One region of the Photobacterium sp. WH77 genome, then DNA from elsewhere that is predicted to be linked to it. Evidence: predicted binding sites of a transcription regulator. Region 1 holds the regulator's gene; the other holds the start of a gene.
The links. The regulator CRP, encoded in region 1, controls carbon source genes, mostly activating them, when cyclic AMP is high. The targets are predictions, from matches to a motif close to TGTGANNNNNNTCACA.
Positions count from the first base shown of each region.

Region 2: the regulator CRP is predicted to act here: its motif matches at 6,987-7,002, upstream of rppH (RNA pyrophosphohydrolase).

Region 1 covers NZ_JAKLTE010000007.1:13,131-22,608, reverse strand. Annotated here, with positions in the region: gene astD (succinylglutamate-semialdehyde dehydrogenase) at 1-1,276, shown strand, start outside; gene L6J37_RS09405 (DUF1338 domain-containing protein) at 1,315-2,109, shown strand; gene L6J37_RS09400 (hypothetical protein) at 2,180-2,389, opposite strand; gene crp (cAMP-activated global transcriptional regulator CRP) at 2,571-3,203, opposite strand; gene L6J37_RS09390 (OsmC family protein) at 3,478-3,882, shown strand; gene L6J37_RS09385 (YheU family protein) at 3,936-4,157, shown strand; gene L6J37_RS09380 (phosphoribulokinase) at 4,285-5,154, shown strand; gene L6J37_RS09375 (hydrolase) at 5,193-6,164, opposite strand; gene L6J37_RS09370 (aminotransferase-like domain-containing protein) at 6,176-7,576, opposite strand; gene L6J37_RS09365 (LysE family translocator) at 7,706-8,308, shown strand; gene L6J37_RS09360 (TIGR02444 family protein) at 8,351-8,824, opposite strand; gene L6J37_RS09355 (ABC transporter ATP-binding protein) at 8,811-9,478, opposite strand, start outside.
Region 2 covers NZ_JAKLTE010000001.1:232,872-242,349, reverse strand. Annotated here, with positions in the region: gene L6J37_RS01050 (Na/Pi symporter) at 65-1,207, shown strand; gene L6J37_RS01045 (thymidylate synthase) at 1,392-2,243, opposite strand; gene lgt (prolipoprotein diacylglyceryl transferase) at 2,336-3,142, opposite strand; gene L6J37_RS01035 (sulfite exporter TauE/SafE family protein) at 3,239-4,027, opposite strand; gene ptsP (phosphoenolpyruvate--protein phosphotransferase) at 4,036-6,291, opposite strand; gene rppH (RNA pyrophosphohydrolase) at 6,311-6,832, opposite strand; gene mutH (DNA mismatch repair endonuclease MutH) at 7,467-8,147, shown strand; gene L6J37_RS01015 (DUF6482 family protein) at 8,160-8,462, opposite strand; gene L6J37_RS01010 (NADP(H)-dependent aldo-keto reductase) at 8,627-9,478, shown strand, end outside.

The sequences.
Region 1 (9,478 bases):
TCAGGCTATCGTTGAGTGCTTCGCTGCCCTGGTCAAAGACAACAGCGAGCACATTGCCCGCACTATCGCCGAAGAAACCGGCAAACCGCTGTGGGAAACGCGCACTGAAGCCGGTGCCATGGTGGGTAAGATTGCGATTTCTCTGCGTGCTTACAATGAGCGTACCGGTGAGCGTGAAAAAGACGTGGCTGGCACCAAAGCCGTACTGCGTCACCGTCCGCTGGGCGTGATGGCGGTATTCGGTCCGTATAATTTCCCCGGCCACCTGCCAAATGGACATATTGTACCTGCGCTGCTGGCGGGGAACACCGTGGTGTTTAAGCCTTCTGATCTGACGCCAAAAGTGGCGGAAGAAACCATCAGATTATGGGAGCAGGCGGGTCTGCCAGCCGGTGTGCTTAATCTGGTTCAGGGTGCACGTGCAACCGGTGAAGCCCTGGCACAGTCTGCCGGTATTGACGGTCTGCTGTTTACCGGCAGCGCCAATACAGGTCATATCCTGCACCGTCAGTTTGCCGGCCAGCCGGGTAAAATGCTGGCGCTGGAGATGGGCGGCAACAACCCTATGGTTATCTCCAAGGCGTACGGTGATCTGAAGTCTACTGTGTACACCATTATCCAGTCGGCTTTCATCAGTGCCGGACAGCGTTGTACCTGTGCCCGTCGCCTCTATGTCCCTGAAGGGGCAGAAGGTGATGCACTGGTTACGGCGCTGGTCGAAGCGGCCAAAGCCATTAAGGTGGACGGTCCGTTTGCCGAGCCGCAACCTTTCATGGGCCCGCAAATTTCGACTCTGGCTGCCGATAATATCGTGGCAGCCCAGGAGCGTCTGATTGCTATGGGCGGCGAGCCGCTGCTGAAAGCCGATCGCGGCCAGGGCGCCATAGTGACTCCGGGCATCATTGAAGTCAGCAAGATAGCCGAACTGCCGGATGAAGAATACTTCGGGCCGCTGCTGCAGGTGGCGCGTTATCAGGAACTGCCTCAGGCGGTCGAGATGGCGAACAATACCCGTTACGGCTTGTCAGCCGGTCTGGTTTCTACTGACGACAGTGAGTGGGAATACTTTATCGATCATATCCGTGCGGGCGTCGTCAACCGTAACCGCCAGTTGACCGGTGCCAGCGGCGATGCGCCGTTCGGTGGTCCGGGTGCCTCGGGTAATTTGCGTCCGAGTGCTTACTACGCTGCGGATTACTGTGCATACCCAATGGCATCTATGGAAGGTGAGGCAACCGAATTGCCGGCACAGCTGTCTCCAGGGATCCAACTGTAATTCATACTTAACCCGTATTTTCGAAGGGGAACCGCATCATGGAAAGAGTGGAAAAATTGTTTGATGCCCTGTGGCAGGACTTTACTACCCGTCTTTGTCCGTCGGCGGCGCAGGTACACGATCTGCTGACAGAGGAAGAGCCTCTGCAGAATGATCATATTGCGTTGCGTACCTTTAATCTGCCTGGTGTCAGTCTGGATGTTCTGGCTGCACCTTTTATCGCCATTGGCTACAAGCCGTGCGGCACCTACCATTTCGAGCAGAAGAAACTGTACGCGGAGCACTTCGAGCACCCGAATCCGGCTGCCCCGAAAGTGTTTATCAGTGAACTGCTGGTTGGTCAGTGCTCTGCACAACTGCAGAACACGGTGCGTGCGCTGGTAAAGCAGATCCCTGACGGTGCAATGGATGATGCGTCTTTCCTCTATAACGGCCGTTTGTGGGAGCTGGATTTTGCGACCTATGAAATGCTGGCCGCGGAAAGCGAGTATGCCGGCTGGGTGGCCGCTCACGGTTACGGCGCCAATCACTTTACGGTAAGCGTCAATCAGCTGGAGCAGTTCACGGAAGTGGCGGCGGTTAACAGCTTGCTGCGCCACAACGGGTTCAGCATTAATGAAGCCGGCGGCGAAGTGAAAGGCAATCCGGCAGTGATGCTGGAGCAGTCATCCACTATGGCTGACCGTGTTGATGTGTCCTTCACCGACGGTGTTCGCACAATTCCCGGTGGTTTTTATGAGTTCGCCAAGCGCTACCATCAGGCAGACGGGGAACTCTATCCGGGCTTTGTCGAAGCGTCAGCCGACAAAATCTTCGAAAGTACCAATATGTGATTCAGCCTGACTGAAAAACACCTTAAACAGCGGCCTTTGGTCGCTGTTTTTTTAGGTCAGGCTGTTGGTGTCAGTGCTGCTGATCCAAAGGCAGCACCCAGGCATCGTTGTCACGACTCAGGATCCCGGCGTGCAGACCGGCTTCCTGTTCCAGTAACTGACGGGGTGACTGAAACCCTGTCATTTCCACTGATGCTGTGAGGAAGCGGCCCATAGTGACCACAGGGCGGGTTGGCACCTGGCTGTGCTGCGCATTCGGGGCAAAACGTTCGATATCCATATCGCTGCATCCACATAAAACTGATATGCCAAATGTAGCAATAGGAATGAGGAAGGCAACTGAAAAACTGTGAGGTGACTAGAGGAACACGATGCAAAGCCGGGGGAGGGTGTGCAAATGCAAGAAAAGCCGCACTGGCGGCTTTTCTTATACTCACATTGGCTGCATCACAGCTGAGTGATCAGCGAGTGCCGTAAACCACTATGGTTTTGCCGTGGGCAGAAATCAGGTTCTGCTCTTCCAGCATCTTGAGGATGCGGCCAACGGTTTCACGGGAACAGCCTACGATCTGGCCGATTTCCTGACGGGTGATTTTGATCTGCATGCCGTCCGGGTGGGTCATGGCATCAGGTTGTTTGGCCAGATTCAGCAGTGTCTGGGCAATACGACCGGTAACATCCAGGAACGCCAGGTCGCCAACTTTCTGGCTGGTGACTTGCAGACGGCGAGCCATCTGAGCAGACAGTCGCATCAGAATATCCGGGTTGACCTGGATCAGCTGACGGAATTTCTTAAAGGAAATCTCTGCCACTTCACATGGTGTTTTTGCACGAACCCAGGCAGTACGCTCCTGGCCTTCTTCAAACAGGCCAAGCTCACCGATGAAGTCGCCCTGGTTGAGGTAGGACAGAATCATCTCTTTGCCTTCTTCGTCCTTGATAAGAACGGCAACGGAGCCTTTAACGATGTAGTAGAGGGTCTCTGCTTTCTCGCCAGCATGGATCAGTGTACTCTTTGAAGGGTACTTATGAATGTGGCAATGAGAAAGGAACCACTCCAAGGTTGGATCTGTTTGCGGTTTACCTGGAACCATATTACTAACTTCCTCTGCAGTGTGTTGCCCAACAACGTCATTCCTTGAATTGGGGTTGGGTATAACAATATCATTGTTTGCCAACTAGGATATTCAGTCAACGGCTGGGCTGCAAGCGCATGTGAACATTCAGTCCAAGAGTTTAACTTTTTTCGACACGCATTGCTTGATATTGGGTGACGATAAATGCACATTTTGGACGCTTTACTGTGCACATGATCACACAGTTGTGACTTAGTTTTTAAATGCGGGTTTGAGTAGTAAGGAGCATCGCATGCAATCACGTGTTAAATGGGTAGAAGGTTTGACTTTTGTCGGCCAGTCAAACTCGGGCCACAGTGTGGTCATGGACGGCAACGGCGGCAATACGGCACCGAGTCCGATGGAACTGGTGCTGATGGCAGCGGGCGGTTGCAGCTCCGTCGATGTGGTCGACGGCCTGAAAAGTGCCGGCCAGGCCATCACGGCCTGCGAAGCAAACATGACCTCAGAGCGCCGCGAGCAGGCACCGCGTTATTTTACCTCGGTCAATCTGCATTTCGTGGTGACAGGCCATGATCTTGATGAAGCGCTGGTGGCCAAAGCGGTCGGTGATTCGCTGGAAAAATATTGCTCTGTGTGCCTGATGCTGGGCAAAGGTGTCACGCTGACACATTCTTATGAAATCGTCGCCGCTTAATGGTGTTTCGGGAAAGCCGTGCCGGTTTTCCCCCTTATTTTTCGGTGAGTAGTATGATCATCCCCTGGCAAGAATTGGATCCCGAGACACTCGATAATTTGATAGAACACTTTGTTCTGCGCGAAGGCACGGACTATGGCGAACGCGAGCTGAGTCTGGAGCAGAAAGTCGCCAGAGTCAGACAGCAACTGGACAGCGGCGAGGCCGTGATTATGTTCTCTGAACTCCATGAGACGGTTGATATTAAACTGCGCCGTTCACTGAGCGCAGAATAAAGCTGCCATAATGAAAAGCGGCAGCAGAAAACGGAAGCTGACGCCGATGAACGGGCCCGTGAAACTTGACTGCTTTCTCTGGCCCTGTTACTAACTGATTCCGTTAGGATTAACGACAAGGTATGTCATGTCTGCAAAACACCCGATCATTGCAGTAACAGGTTCCTCCGGAGCAGGAACGTCCACCACCTCAGAAGCCTTCCGTAAAATGTTTAACATGTTGAACATTCATGCGGCCTGGCTGGAAGGGGACAGTTTCCACCGGTTCACCCGTCCTGAAATGGATGTGGAGATCCGTAAAGCCAAAGAGCAAGGCCGTCATATCAGTTATTTTGGCCCGCAGGCCAACGACTTTGCTCAGTTGGGCAACTTTTTCCGCCAGTATGGCGAAGACGGCAGCGGCAAGTTTCGCCGTTACCTGCACACCTTTGACGAGGCCGTGCCGTATAACCAGATGCCGGGCACATTCACCCCCTGGCAGGATTTGCCGGAAAATACCGACCTGCTGTTTTATGAAGGGCTTCATGGCGGTGTGGTGGACGGTGATGTCAACGTGGCACAGCATGTGGATCTGCTGATTGGCATGGTGCCTATTGTTAACCTGGAGTGGATTCAGAAAATCGTCCGTGATACCCGGGATCGCGGCCATTCCCGCGAGGCGGTGATGGAGTCCATTGTTCGCTCGATGGATGATTACCTGAATTACATCACGCCACAGTTCTCCCGTACCCATATCAACTTTCAGCGTGTGCCGACGGTGGATACTTCGAACCCTGTCAGTGCCAAAGCGATCCCCAGTCTGGACGAGAGTTTTGTGGTGATCCGTTTTCGCGGCATCAAAAACGTGGATTTTCCGTATCTGCTGGCGATGATTCAGGGATCGTTTATGTCGCGCCACAATACCCTGGTGGTGCCGGGCGGTAAAATGAGCTTTGCGATGGAGCTGATCATGCGGCCACTCATCCAGCAGTTAATTGACACAGGTAAGATAGGTTAATACTGACAAAACAACGCCTGCTTGCAGGCGTTGTTTTGTTATGCCCCCAGTTTGTCCCTGAACCAGGCCGGCACTGTGTGATCCAGCCAGAAGCTCGGCGCCCGCCAACTGCCGCTGATAAATCCTACGTGGCCGCCATGCCGGGTCAGGTGATAGTCAATGTGCGGCGGCAGCGGTTGTCTGGGTATCACGGCCTTGGTCATAAAGGGATCGTCGGCGGCATGAATCACCCGCAACGGCGTCGTGACCAGGGCCAGTTTGCCCAGTCCGCTGCAGCGCAGGTAGTAATCCTCGGCATTGCTGAAACCATGCAAAGGTGCGGTGACGGCATCGTCAAACTGGCGCAGCGAGCGTAGCGATGTAATCTGATCGGCCTGAAATGGCAGAGTATCCGGTAATGACGCCATTTTTTTCAGCACATTTTTTTTCATAGAGCCCAGCAGGTAGCGCTGATAGACACGCGAAAACCCTTGCTGTATCCGGTCAGAGCAGGCCGCCAGATCCAAGGGCGGTGAGATGACCTGAGCGGCAGTGAGTTCCGACGCGGCGCCGGTTTCGGCAAGATAATTGACCAGCATGTTCCCGCCCAGCGAGACACCGACTGCCAGCAGGGGATTGTGGGGAAAGCGCTCACGCAGGAGGCGGATAAAAAAGGTGGCGTCTGAGGTTTCCCCCGAATGATAGCTTCTCGCCTGACGGTTAATTTCGCCGCTGCAGCCGCGAAAATGCATCATCACCCCCAGCCATCCCTGCTGTTTGGCGGCAAACAGCAGGCTGTGGGCGTAAGGGCTGCGAAAACTGCCTTCCAGGCCGTGAAAGAGGATCATGACAGGCTTGTGCGCCGGATGGTGAGACGGTGTGCCGGTCCAGACCAGATCGAGAAAATCATCATCCGGGGTCTGAATCCGCTCTGTCAGCGGCTCGAACCGGGCCTGACGACGGATAATCCGCGGCAGAATGGTTTGTATATGGGCGTTACGCAGGCCAGCGGCGGGCTCAAAATGATGCATCAGTTTCTCTCTCACAGCGGAAAATCAGGGTATGGCTCCTGAGCCAGCAGCTCAGCAAGGATTGCCAGACCTTGTTCCAGTTTATCATGATTGTGCGGCGCGCTGATGGCCAGACGCACAGCCTGGGGTATGGTGCTGCCCGGCGGCGTAAACAGCTCAGCCGATTTGACTATCACCTCTCTGGCTTGCGCTGCGGCGACAAAATCACTCAACCGCCAGTTATCCGGCAAGGTGAGCCAGGCATGGAAGCTCTGCGCGTGATGCTGAATGTGATAAGAGTGCAGATAGCGGTCGAGCAACAATTTTCGCTGGGCTATGTCTTCCCGGATCGCGGTCAGCAGCCGATCGGCATCGCCCCGGTGGATCAGCTCGCAGGCCAGAGCACTGAGCAGCGGGCTGATCATCAGGCAGTGATGGTGCAGCGCCGTGTTCAGTCTGTCCTGATGTTTGCCCGGCACCTGGATATAACCCAGTCGTAAACCAGGGGCGAGGCATTTAGACAGGCTGCCGAAGTGGATCACCTGCTCACTGTCGAGGTTGACCATCGGCGGCGGGGCGTCGACAGGCAGCAGGCCATTGACATCATCTTCAATCACCAGTACTTGATGGCGGCGGCACACCGCCAGAATCGCTTCGCGCCTTTCCCGGCTCATGACTGCCGTTGTCGGATTTTGCAGGGTAGGCGTGCAGTAAAGCATCCGCGGCTGATACAGGCGACAGGCGGTATCCAGACTCTCGGGTATCAGGCCTTGCTGATCCATTTCCACCGCTTTGACATTAAGCTGCATCTGACGGGCCAGCCCGAGAAAGCCGGGATAGACCACTTGCTCGGTCAGCAGAGTATCGCCGCTGCGGCAGAACACAGACAGCACCAGCTGAATGGCATGCTGCGCGCCGGAGGTGAAATGCATACGCGCCGGGTCGAGCAGAATGCCATGGCGGTTGAGCCAGTGGCAAATCACGTCTCTGTGTTCGCTCAACCCTTGCGGATCCTGATACAGCATCAGGTGGTTGAGCTGATCCGCTTGCTGTGCGAGTGTCTGCATGGCCTGTGCCAGCGGCGCTGATCTGTCGAGATAAGGCGGGATGTTATAGCCAAAATTGCACTCATCGGGTGCCTGAGAGGGGTAACTGAATACCCAGCCCGGACGGTTACTCTGGCAGACATAAGTGCCGGCTCCCACCCTGGCTTCCACCAGCCCCCGGCGTTCGGCTTCGGCATAGGCGCGGGTAATGGTCCCGACCGTCACCTGCAGTTTATCGGCCATGGCTCTGTGCGTCGGCAGCTTGCTGCCAGCTGTCAGCAGGCCGGATTCAATCAGATGTGCCATGGTTTCGGCCAGGCGACGGTATTTTGGCAGCCCATCGTCACACCTTTCGAAGAAATCTTGCTGAATGATCTCGATTGTCATGGTGACAATAAATCCTTTGATCGCAAATTACACCCTTGGTAGTCTGCATTTTGACCGCTTTGGCGTGGTTAAAGCAAGTGAAAGTTGGAATTGTATCGGTACAATAAGGCGTGAATCACGGAGTGGCAGATGAACCTGGAATGGCAATTTTTGATGTCTCTGGCCGCATTTGCGGCCACTATGACCGGGACACCCGGGCCGAACAATATGATGGTGACGGCCTCAGGGGCTAATTTTGGTTACTGGCGCACTGTGCCGCACATGCTGGGCATTGGCGGGGGGCTGGTGAGTATGATTCTGCTGGTAGCGGCTGGGCTGGGGGTGCTTTTTGTGCGATACCCTGTGCTGCATGAAGCCCTGCGCTGGCTGGGCAGTGGCTATTTGCTGTATCTGGCCTGGAAGATTGCCTCTTCCGGGGGCAGGGTTCAGGCTGAAGGCAATGACGCCAGACCTATGCCTTTTCTCGCGGCGGCTCTGTTCCAGTATGTTAACCCTAAAGCCTGGATGATGTCGGTGACCGCGATCAGTACCTTTACCATGAACGGGGATGGGTACTGGCTGTCAGCGGCGGCGGTCGCCCTGATTTTCTTTGTGGTGGGCTTTCCCTGCGTCTCACTCTGGGCCGGATTTGGCACCATGATTGGCCGCTGGCTGAACCAGCCGAAAGCCAGACGGATATTCAATCTGGTGATGGGAGCGCTGACCGCAGGTTGTGTGGTGATGATATGGTAAGGCAGCCGGGCTGCCTTGATCATACTGCTTTCACCACGGTGGTCAGCCGCGAATCGCTGCTGTCAGGCTGGCGGCATTCAGATGCTGGCAGTACTGGCCCAGGTTGTCGGCTGGCGGCGGCAACGCGGCTCTGGCCTGCTGCGCCTGATGGTTCAGACAGCGAATCAGATCCTGTTGCTGGCTTTGTTCCAGCAGCAGCTCAAAGTCCAGCATCTGCTGATAACCAGGCTGATCCAGCTGAGGTTTCAGCGCGCGGCGCAACTGGCGGTAGGCTTTGAGCTGGCTGTCGCTCGCGGCCAGTGCTTTATCCAGCTGGCGGATTTCTGTCTCTGACAATGAGTACTGCTGGCTGTCGAGCCAGAGCAGTAACAGGGCCAGATTAACGTTGCCACGGAAATCGTCCTGAAGTTGCAGGCAGGCCTGACTGACGCCGCCCAGGCTGTAGTGCTGCAGACAGAAACGCCAGAACTGATCAGGCTGAAAAGGCTGACGTGTGGTGTGTTCAGAATTTGACATTGAATTCCTGTTCCATACTTTCCAACTGCTCATGCAGTTCCATCCATTCCATCTCAACCTCTTCCAGTGCAGCTTTGGCCTGACTCTGGTCAAGCAAGGTCTGGTTCAGTCGCGCTTTGTTGTCCGCTTCATAGATGCTGGCATCAGACAAGGCGGCTTCCGCTGTCGCCAGTGACTGGCTGAGCTTTTCCATCTTCGCTTCCAGTTTGTCAACCTGCTTGCGCAGTGGTGCGGTTTGTTTGCGGAACTCAGCTTCCAGGCGTTTCAGCTCTTTGCGTGAAGCGGCACTGTTGTCTTTGCTGGCGGTGTCCGGCTTACTGGCTTGCTGCTCGCGGCGCTCACTGCGCTGCTGCTCTGCCAGCCACTTGTGGTAATCATTGAGATCGCCGTCGAACGGTTCGACTTTTCTGTCATGCACCAGATACAAATCGTCTGTGGTCGCGCGCAGCAGATAGCGGTCGTGGCTGACGATGACCATCGCCCCTTCAAAGGACTGCAGGGCCAGCGTCAGCGCCTGGCGCATGTCGAGATCCAGGTGGTTGGTCGGTTCATCAAGCAGCAGCAGGTTCGGGCGTTGCCACACGATCAGTGCCAGTACCAGGCGGGCTTTTTCTCCCCCTGAAAAGGGGCCGACCAGATCCAGTGCCTTGTCGC
Region 2 (9,478 bases), on a different contig from region 1:
CTATCGCGGCAACATTCAAAAAACTGACACCAAAATGACATCACAATGTCACGGAGAACAGAATATGACTACCCAAGCCACCACAGCTGAGCCAATACAAAGCTCCATGCGATGGGTTCGTTGGGCAAACCTGGTTTTCATGCTTTATCTGCTGCTGGTCGCGGTCTCCCTGGTGAGCGGCGGCTTTAAGTGGTCGGTAGGAGAGCAGGCCAAAACCCTGTTTGAATTTGCCTCACACCCTGTTGCAGGCCTGATGATCGGTCTGGTAGCCACTTCTCTCATCCAATCTTCCAGTACAGTTACCTCTATCATAGTGGGTCTTGTTGCTGGTGGTCTGCCCGTTGAAACCGCGATTCCTATGGTGATGGGTGCCAATATTGGTACGACTATGACCAATACACTGGTCAGTCTGGGCCATGCCCGCTGTAAAGATGAATTCCGCCGCGCATTTTCTGCTGCTACGGTACATGATTTCTTCAATCTGCTGGCCGTCCTGATCTTCCTGCCACTGGAAATGATGTTTGGCCTGCTGCAAAAAATTTCGGCCTGGCTGGTTTCACCCCTGATGTCGACCGGTGACATGAGTATGAAGGGACTGGACTTCATTAAGCCCCTGACAAAACCGGCAGTGAACGCCGTAAAAGCGCCACTGGAATCATTGGGCACCATGGGCGGTGTCATTATGATTGCGCTTGGTATCGCGCTCATCTTCCTGGCAATTACTGTCATGGGTAAACTGATGCGCAGCCTGATGGTTGGCCGTGCCCGTGACATCCTGAAAAGTGCGATTGGCCGTGGCCCGGTACACGGTATCGTGTCAGGTTCCATTGTAACCATACTCGTGCAGTCGTCCTCTACAACGACCAGTTTGATGGTGCCTCTGGTCGGTACCGGAGTGCTGAAAGTACGCGATGTGTATCCATTTACGCTGGGAGCCAACATAGGCACCTGTATTACCGCACTGCTGGCTGCAACAGCCATTTCTGGCGACCATGCCGTGTTTGCCCTGCAAATTGCGCTGGTGCACCTGTGCTTTAATGTGCTGGCAACCCTGCTGATCTTTGGCTTGCCGTTCCTGCGTGAACTGCCGCTGAAGGGGGCTATCTACCTGGGCGAGCTGGCAGTGAAAAGCAAATCAACCGTGGCGGCCTATCTGGGACTGGTCTTTATCATTATCCCTGGCAGCATTCTGGCCTTAACTGCATAAGTAGCCTTGTGAATACTAAAAAATCCCTGCTCGCTGCGAGCAGGGATTTTTTTCATCTGATGATAACCACCTATCCTATCGCACCAACAACAAGAGTGAATACTCAGGCTGGCCGTTAGCAGCTTTAACGCCCTTTCAGGCATAAAAAAGCCCCACATTCGTGAGGCTCTGGTTTTATCTTTTATCAGACTGAAAACGGATACTGTATCGGCTCATGGTGCTGATAATCTTCTACTTTAAAATCATCCATAGTGACCCAGGTTTCCAGATCTTCCAGTGATTTAATCTCTGGGTTAATCACCAACCGGGGCGATGGATACGGATCTCGCTTAAGCTGAACATCTCGCATCAACGCCAATTGATCTTCATAGATATGCGCATTGACAATCTTGTGGTAGGCCTTGCCGGCTTTATGGCCTGTGATTTGCGCCATCAGAGCCAGCAGGGTATACACCTGAATCTGATTAAAATTGAGCCCGAGCGGCACATCACAAGAACGCTGGTAGCTGGTCAGATACAGGCTGTCACCCAACAGCGAAAATGTATGAGTGTGCATACACGGACGCAGGCAGCCCATTTCAAATTCACCCGGGTTATAAAACGTCAGTATCTCACCGCGATCATCGAGGCCACGGCTCAAATCATCAACAATTTTCCGCAGTTGATCCAGGGTGCTGCCATCGGGCTTGCGCCAGCTTCTGCCCTGCACACCGTACACACGGCCCATGTCGTCGGTACCTTTGCGGTGTGGATTACTCAGCCATGCCTGATTGTTATTCGCGTTGGCATTCCAAGTGTTACAACCGATCGCACGAAACTGTGCGGCACTGTCATAGCCTCGCAGATAGCCGAGCAGTTCTGCAATCGCCGCTTTCCAGTAACTTTTACGCGTGGTGATCAGCGGAAACTGATTGTTGGCAACATCATAAGTCAGATCAGCGTTAATCAACGTCAGGCAACGCTTGCCTGTACGTTCATTGGCAACCCACTCACCTTCACTGATAATCCGCTGGCATAAATCTAAATACTGTTTCATGTCTCTGTTAACCCAAAATAGCGGGAGAAAATCTGTCTGCAAGCATACCATAATCACAAATCAGGCAGCCAACGGGCTGCCTGATACGACTGTTAAGCAGTACGGTGATTACCGGCCCGCTTATAGGCCCATACCATCAGCAGTGCACCGCCTATCACCATAGGCAGAGACAGAATCTGCCCCATACTGATCCAGCCGGCAAACAGGCCAAGCTGAGCATCGGGTTCACGGCAGTATTCAACCAGGAATCTGAACGAGCCGTAACCCAGCAGGAATAGCCCGGATACGGCACCCGCCGGACGCGGTTTACGGATAAAGACATTCAGGATGATCAGCAATACCAGGCCTTCCAGGAAAAACTCATATAACTGAGAAGGATGGCGAGGCAGCGGTCCGCCTGTCGGGAAAACCATGCCCCAAGGCGCATCTGTTACCCGGCCCCAGAGCTCACCATTGATGAAGTTTCCGAGCCTGCCAGCGCCCAGGCCAAACGGTACTAACGGCGCCACAAAATCTGCCACGTCGAAGAAACGCCGGCTATTGCGGTGGGCATACCAGACCATAGCGGTCATGACGCCTAACAAACCACCATGGAACGACATGCCTCCGGTCCAGACTTTAAATAAGTAAAGCGGATCGGCCAGGAACACTTCGAAGTTATAAAACAGGACATAGCCCACACGGCCGCCGATCACGACACCCAGGAAACCAACAAACAGCAGGTCGCTGACTTGATCTCGTGTCCAGCCACTGCCTGGCTTATCTGCACGACGGTTTGCCAGCCAGAGCGCGAATACAAAACCCAGCAGGTACATCAATCCGTACCAGCGGATCGCCAGCGGGCCGATTTGAAACAGGATTGGGTCAAAGTTTGGAAATGTCAGATAACCTTGGCTCATTCAACATACTCGTGGTTAATCAATAAAGAAGTTCACGGCGGTACAGCATGTACCCACAATGAAAAGTCTCATGCCAGTCCCCGTGACTGACCCGAGTTAAAACAACATTTTACCACCCACAAATAACAAAAAGATGGCAAAGATTTTTTTTAGTGTCGGAGTCGGTAAGTGACTGACCATACGCGCGCCATATCGAGTAGTCAGGACAGAGGTGCAAGCCACACCGATCAGCGCCGGCAGATACACATAGCCCAGACTGTATGGCGGCAAACTGTCATCACCGCTGCCCGCCACAATAAATCCGGCCATGCCCGCTATAGCAATAATGGACCCGCAAAAAGCAGCTGTCCCGATAGAACGGCGCATTTCTACGCCATACCAGCTCAGATAAGGTACGATCAGCGAACCACCACCTATCCCCGCTAAACTGGCCACCAGACCAATCACACTGCCACTGCCAGCGATTGCAACCCGACCCGGAATAGGATGACGCCCTGTGACTTTCAAGGAGAGCAGCATTTGCAGCGCCAGTAAAAGCACAATACCAGCAAATATCCGGGGCAGCCAATCCGCAGGCACCCACTCGGCCACAGCACTCCCGGCAATGCCCCCCAGCACCATACCCGGAGCGAGCAACCTGACCAAAGAGACATCCACATTCCCCAGCCGCAAATGGCTGCGCGCCGAAGAGCCGGACGTCAGCACAATACAGGCCAGCGAGGTTGCCAAAGCAATATGCATTACTAATCCAGGTTCAATACCAGTTTGGGGTAGCATCCAGACTAAAGCGGGGACAATTAATAATCCCCCGCCAATACCCAGCAAACCTGCCAGCAGACCGACCACAGCCCCCAGCCCCAGACACATCAGGAGCAGCCATAACATATCCGGCATCACTTACCTGCCCGGATGAAGCCACCCATACCACGTTGTTCGACAAACTCTGTTGCCATTTGCCTGACATCATGGCCGAAAGTCGCCTGTAACGCCTTATCAGAAAGTTGCTTCATATCAGCCAAAGTTGCATGCCGAAGGACATATTTAATTTTGGCAACGTTGCGGGTATTCATACTTAAAGAGCGGTATCCCATGCCAACCAAGAGTATGGCGCCGAGTGGATCACCGGCCAGTTCGCCACACACGCTCACCGGGATTGATAACGCATGGCTGGTATCCTGAATGTGCTTCAGTGCCTGAATGACTGCCGGATGGAAAGTATCATAGACACTGGCCACACGAGAATTGTTCCTGTCGACAGCTAATAAATATTGCGTTAAGTCGTTGCTGCCTACCGAAATAAAGTCGACCCGCCCTTTCAGGGCCGGCAGCTGATATAAGATCGACGGGACTTCGATCATAATGCCCAGTCTGGGTCGCTTGAGCACTTGTCCTTTGCTGGCAGCGTACACAGACACTTCATTGAAAGCACGTTCAATCAATGCTTTGGATTCATCCAGCTCAGGAATGCCGGAAATCATAGGCAAGAGTATGTCCATGTTATCAAGGCCAATACTGGCCTTGAGCATGGCCCTGACCTGAATAAGGAAAATTTCAGGATGATCCAGGGTAAAACGGATACCGCGCCAGCCAAGGAAAGGATTATCTTCTTCAATGGTCAGATAAGGCAACGGTTTATCGCCGCCTATGTCTAAGGTGCGCATTACCACAGATTTACCCGGGTAAGAGGCCAGTATTGAGCGGTACTGAGCAGCCTGTTCTTCTTCCGACGGAAAACTGCGCTGCAGCAGAAATGGCACTTCAGTCCGGTACAGACCGACACCATCGACCCCTTTATTGACTGCAATATTGGTGTCAGCACTTAATCCGGCATTCAGATGCAGATAGATCCTTTCTTGATCTTTCGTTTCCGTCGCTTTATCCAGATCTTGTTCTACCAGAGCCGTCAGCTCATTTTCTTCTTTCAGTAACCGCTTGTATTCGGCCAGAATCTGCCGGTTGGGTTCAATGAGCAGATCGCCGCGATAACCGTCGACCACCACCAGGGCGTTGTGGACTTTCTCCGGTACAAAATCGACCCCCATGATGGCAGGAATGCCCAGTGCCCGGGAAAGGATCGCCGCGTGGGAGTTGGCGGCACCTTCCTGAGCCACCACAGCGGCCAGTTTATCGCGCGGAATACTGGCCAGCATAGCGGCTGTCAGCTCTCGGGTCAGCAATACGATCGGGGCATCCCACTGGTGCTCGACACCCTCTTCGTTATGGAGGAAAAACAGCAGGCGCTGGCCAAGTTCGCGAATATCGTGCGCCCGTTCACGCAGATAATCATCCTTCATATTGGCAAAGCGGACAGAGTAGGCCTCCACTGTCTGCCTGACGGCCCATTCGGCCTGATCGCCGCCCGCCACTTTGGAAAACAGATCCTTACGCAGCATGGGATCATTGAGCAAGTGGCTGAAAAGATCAAAAATCGCCAGGGTGTCTTTGTGCAGCTCGCTGTCAAAGCGTTTTCGCAACCGGCGAAATTCATTACTCGCCATCTCAATGGCAATGCTCAGGCGTTCCTGTTCAAACTCTCTGTCCAGACAGGAGGCCGGTGACACAGCTTCCAACCGAGGCTGGTTGTCATCCCACCAGGCTTTGGCGATGGCAACCCCGGTCGATGCGGCCGAACCGGTTAAATGCAGTCCGTCACGCTGGCCTGGCCACATACCCTGCGCTTTGGCATGCGCCAGAATTACCGCCAGCTGTGCGGCCAGTGTCACCATGAACGACTCTTCACTTTCAGTGAATTCACGCATATCGCGTTGCTGGATAACCAATACACCGAGGACTTTACGCTGATGGATAATGGGTGTGCCGAAAAAGGAGCGGAAGGTTTCTTCGTTGGTCCCTGGGATATGTTTGAAGTTAGGGTGCTGGCGCGCATCGGCCACATTGACAGGCTCAGCCTGACGGCCAACCAGACCGACCAGGCCTTCATCAAACCCAAGCCCGACCTGATAAGAAGGCTTGGTCAGCCCCTGGGTAGCCATGAGCATATATTGCTTGCGGTGTTCGTGAACAATGTAGACTGAGCAGCACTCAGTCTTCATTGCCTGGCAAATACTGACGACCAGCAGATCCAGCGCCTCGAGTAATGTCGGAGCACTGGCCACTTTCTCTACAATTTCTCTTAGCTGGGTCAGCATAAGCGTTACTTTCCCTAGGTTAACTCCGCTTGTGTTTACGTTTTAACTTGCGTTCCTTGCGCTCCTTGAAAGGCATCGCCATCGCCGCGAACTCTTTCAGCGCCCGGCGATAAACGTCCCGTTTAAAGGACACAACCTGACGAACCGGATACCAGTAGCTGACCCAACGCCAGCCATCGAACTCCGGTGTACTGCCACGCTGCATGTTCACCTTAGACTCATCGCATTCCAGACTCAGCAAAAACCACTTTTGCTTTTGTCCGATACAAACTGGTTTGGAATCCCACCTTACCAGACGTTTAGGCAACTTGTATCGCAGCCAATGGCGGCTGGATGCCAGAATCCTGACGTCTTTTTTGGTCAGACCCACTTCCTCATACAGTTCACGGTACATGGCCTGTTCCGGGGTTTCCCCTTCATCAATACCGCCTTGTGGAAACTGCCAAGAGTGTTGTCCATATCGTCGAGCCCAAAATACCTGGCCATGGCTGTTACAGATAACTATCCCCACATTAGGGCGATATCCATCGCCATCAATCACTGGACGACCTCAAGTAAAAATATCAATTAACAGTGATTTTTTCACAGAATTAGCCTCAGGGTAAACATTCATTGTCATCAATCACTGTTTTTTCCTACCTAGCACTCACTTTATGGATAACTTAAGAGGAATTCAGAGGTTATAAACAAAGAAATGAGACCTCTCCCACATTTATTCACGCTTTCTGTGGATAGTTGTGTGTAGAAGCTCTCCTATTGTCCATTTAATCAACAATAAATCAGGATCCAAACAACTGCGTCACTAGTGCACAAAAAACAACAAATAACTAAAAATCAATCACTTACGTAGATATTGAATTTAAAATACAGCTACAGATTAAATGACTTTCCAGAGGATCATTGCCACTGGTCAAAGATCAACCACCCTCGGCTTTATCCACACGCTCTGATGATTAATGGTCAAATAATCATCGCAAAGGCGTTTAAATACTGCACAAAACCCTGTGAATACGTCCAGCTCACACAGTAGACACATTGTTCAAAAAAGTACCTGTGGATATCTTAATCCCAGGATCCTACGCAAACAGTCTGATCAAGCCGACAGTCATTCAGCAGCACAAAGCATCAAATGTGTTAAAATGCATAGCCACGTTTTTGAAAAGTTACTCATCCTAATGACGATCTCCAGACAACCCGCTCCTAACTCAGAATCAGAACTCCTCAGCCGGGCACAGGCGCTGGCCGGCTTTACTCTGGGTGAGCTGGCTGAGCTGGCAGGACAAATCGCCCCACCGGATCTGCGCCGGGATAAAGGCTGGGTGGGCCAGTTGCTGGAATGGCATCTGGGGGCAACGGCAGGCAGCCAGCCCGTCCCTGATTTCGCCAATTTGGGCATTGAACTCAAAACTATTCCCATCAGCCATCTGGGCAAACCACTGGAAACCACCTTTGTCTGCGTTGCCCCTCTGATTGGCTTGCAGGGCGTGAACTGGGAAAACAGCCATATCCGGCACAAACTCGCCCGGGTCCTGTGGATCCCCGTAGAAGGTGAGCGTGAAATCCCGCTGACTGAACGCCATGTCGGCTCTCCTCTGTTGTGGAGTCCATCTGCCGACGAAGAAGCCCGGTTACGCCAGGACTGGGAAGAGCTGATGGAACTGATCGTACTGGGAAAAGTGGAGCAGATTACAGCCCGCCATGGTGAAGTCCTGCAGCTGAGACCCAAAGCCGCCAACAGCAGAGTACAGACCGATGCTTACGGCGCAGACGGCCACCCGATCAAAACCTTGCCCCGGGGTTTTTACCTCAAAACCCAGTTCACCGCCGAACTGCTCAAACGCCACTTTATGCTCTGATAACAGAGCGGACTATACATTGATAGTCATGTCATCCTGGCAACACTCAGGTTTACCATCCAGTGAGAATTCATCATGAGGATCAATCGTCCTTAATGTGATCGACTTGATCCCAAGTGGCCGCAGAAAATCCCTCACCTGCTCCATAGTCTGAAAATGCAGCATGTTGTCATCGTCATCCTTTAATGGCTCAAGATGATGTTTATATTCAACTTCCATAAGATAATCAGCCCGACCCGCATAACTGGTCAGTACGCACTTAGGGACCTCTTCTCCGGGTGACTTTACCCAGTGCCTGAATTGGGACAGTTTCATGATCACTCCTTTTCAAGGGAACTGTTTTAACTATGTGCGAACATTCGCGTATCAGCAAGGTTTGACTGTGCAGCCTATGAGATAACTGCTTCATTTTACTGCGGCTTCTCAGTAACCCTTTCCTAGGTTATAGTCAGGGAGAATTTGCGGTCCAAGGAGGGCAAATGAAATACCATAAGATCCCCCATTCAAACCTTGAAGTCAGCCAGATTGGCCTGGGCACCATGACTTTTGGTGAGCAAAATACTGAAGCCGAGGCACACAGCCAACTTGATTTTGCTCTGGAGCGCGGTATCAACCTGATTGATACCGCTGAAATGTATCCGGTACCGCCGAAAGCTGACACTCAGGGGCTGACCGAAGCCTATATCGGCAGCTGGCTGAAGAAATCAGGTAAACGCGACCAAGTGATTCTGGCGACCAAAGTCGCCGGCCCCCGTAATGTCCCCCACATCCGCGACAATATGGCACTCGACTGGCGAAATATTCACGAAGCCGTTGAAAACAGCCTGGAAAGATTGCAAACAGACTATATCGATCTGTATCAGTTGCACTGGCCCCAGCGAGAAACCAATTGCTTTGGCAAGCTCAATTACCCTTATCCCGACGCCAATACCGGTGTCACGCTGACAGACTCACTTGAGGCACTGGCTGAACTGGTACGGGCAGGCAAAATTCGCTACATCGGCTTGTCTAACGAGACCCCATGGGGTGTGATGTCTTTCCTGCGCCTGGCTGAGAAGCATGACCTGCCACGGGTGGTGACCATTCAGAACCCCTATAACCTGCTCAACCGCAGCTTTGAAGTAGGTCTGGCTGAAATCAGCCATTATGAAGGGGTAAAATTACTGGCTTATTCTCCGATGGCCTTCGGCACCCTAAGCGGTAAGTACCTCAATGGCAAAAAACCCGACGGTGCCCGCTGTTCGCTGTTTGACCGCTTTGTCCGTTATTTCACGCCGCAAGGTGTGGCTGCCACGGAAGCCTATGTCAAAGTGGCAAGAAAACACGGTCTG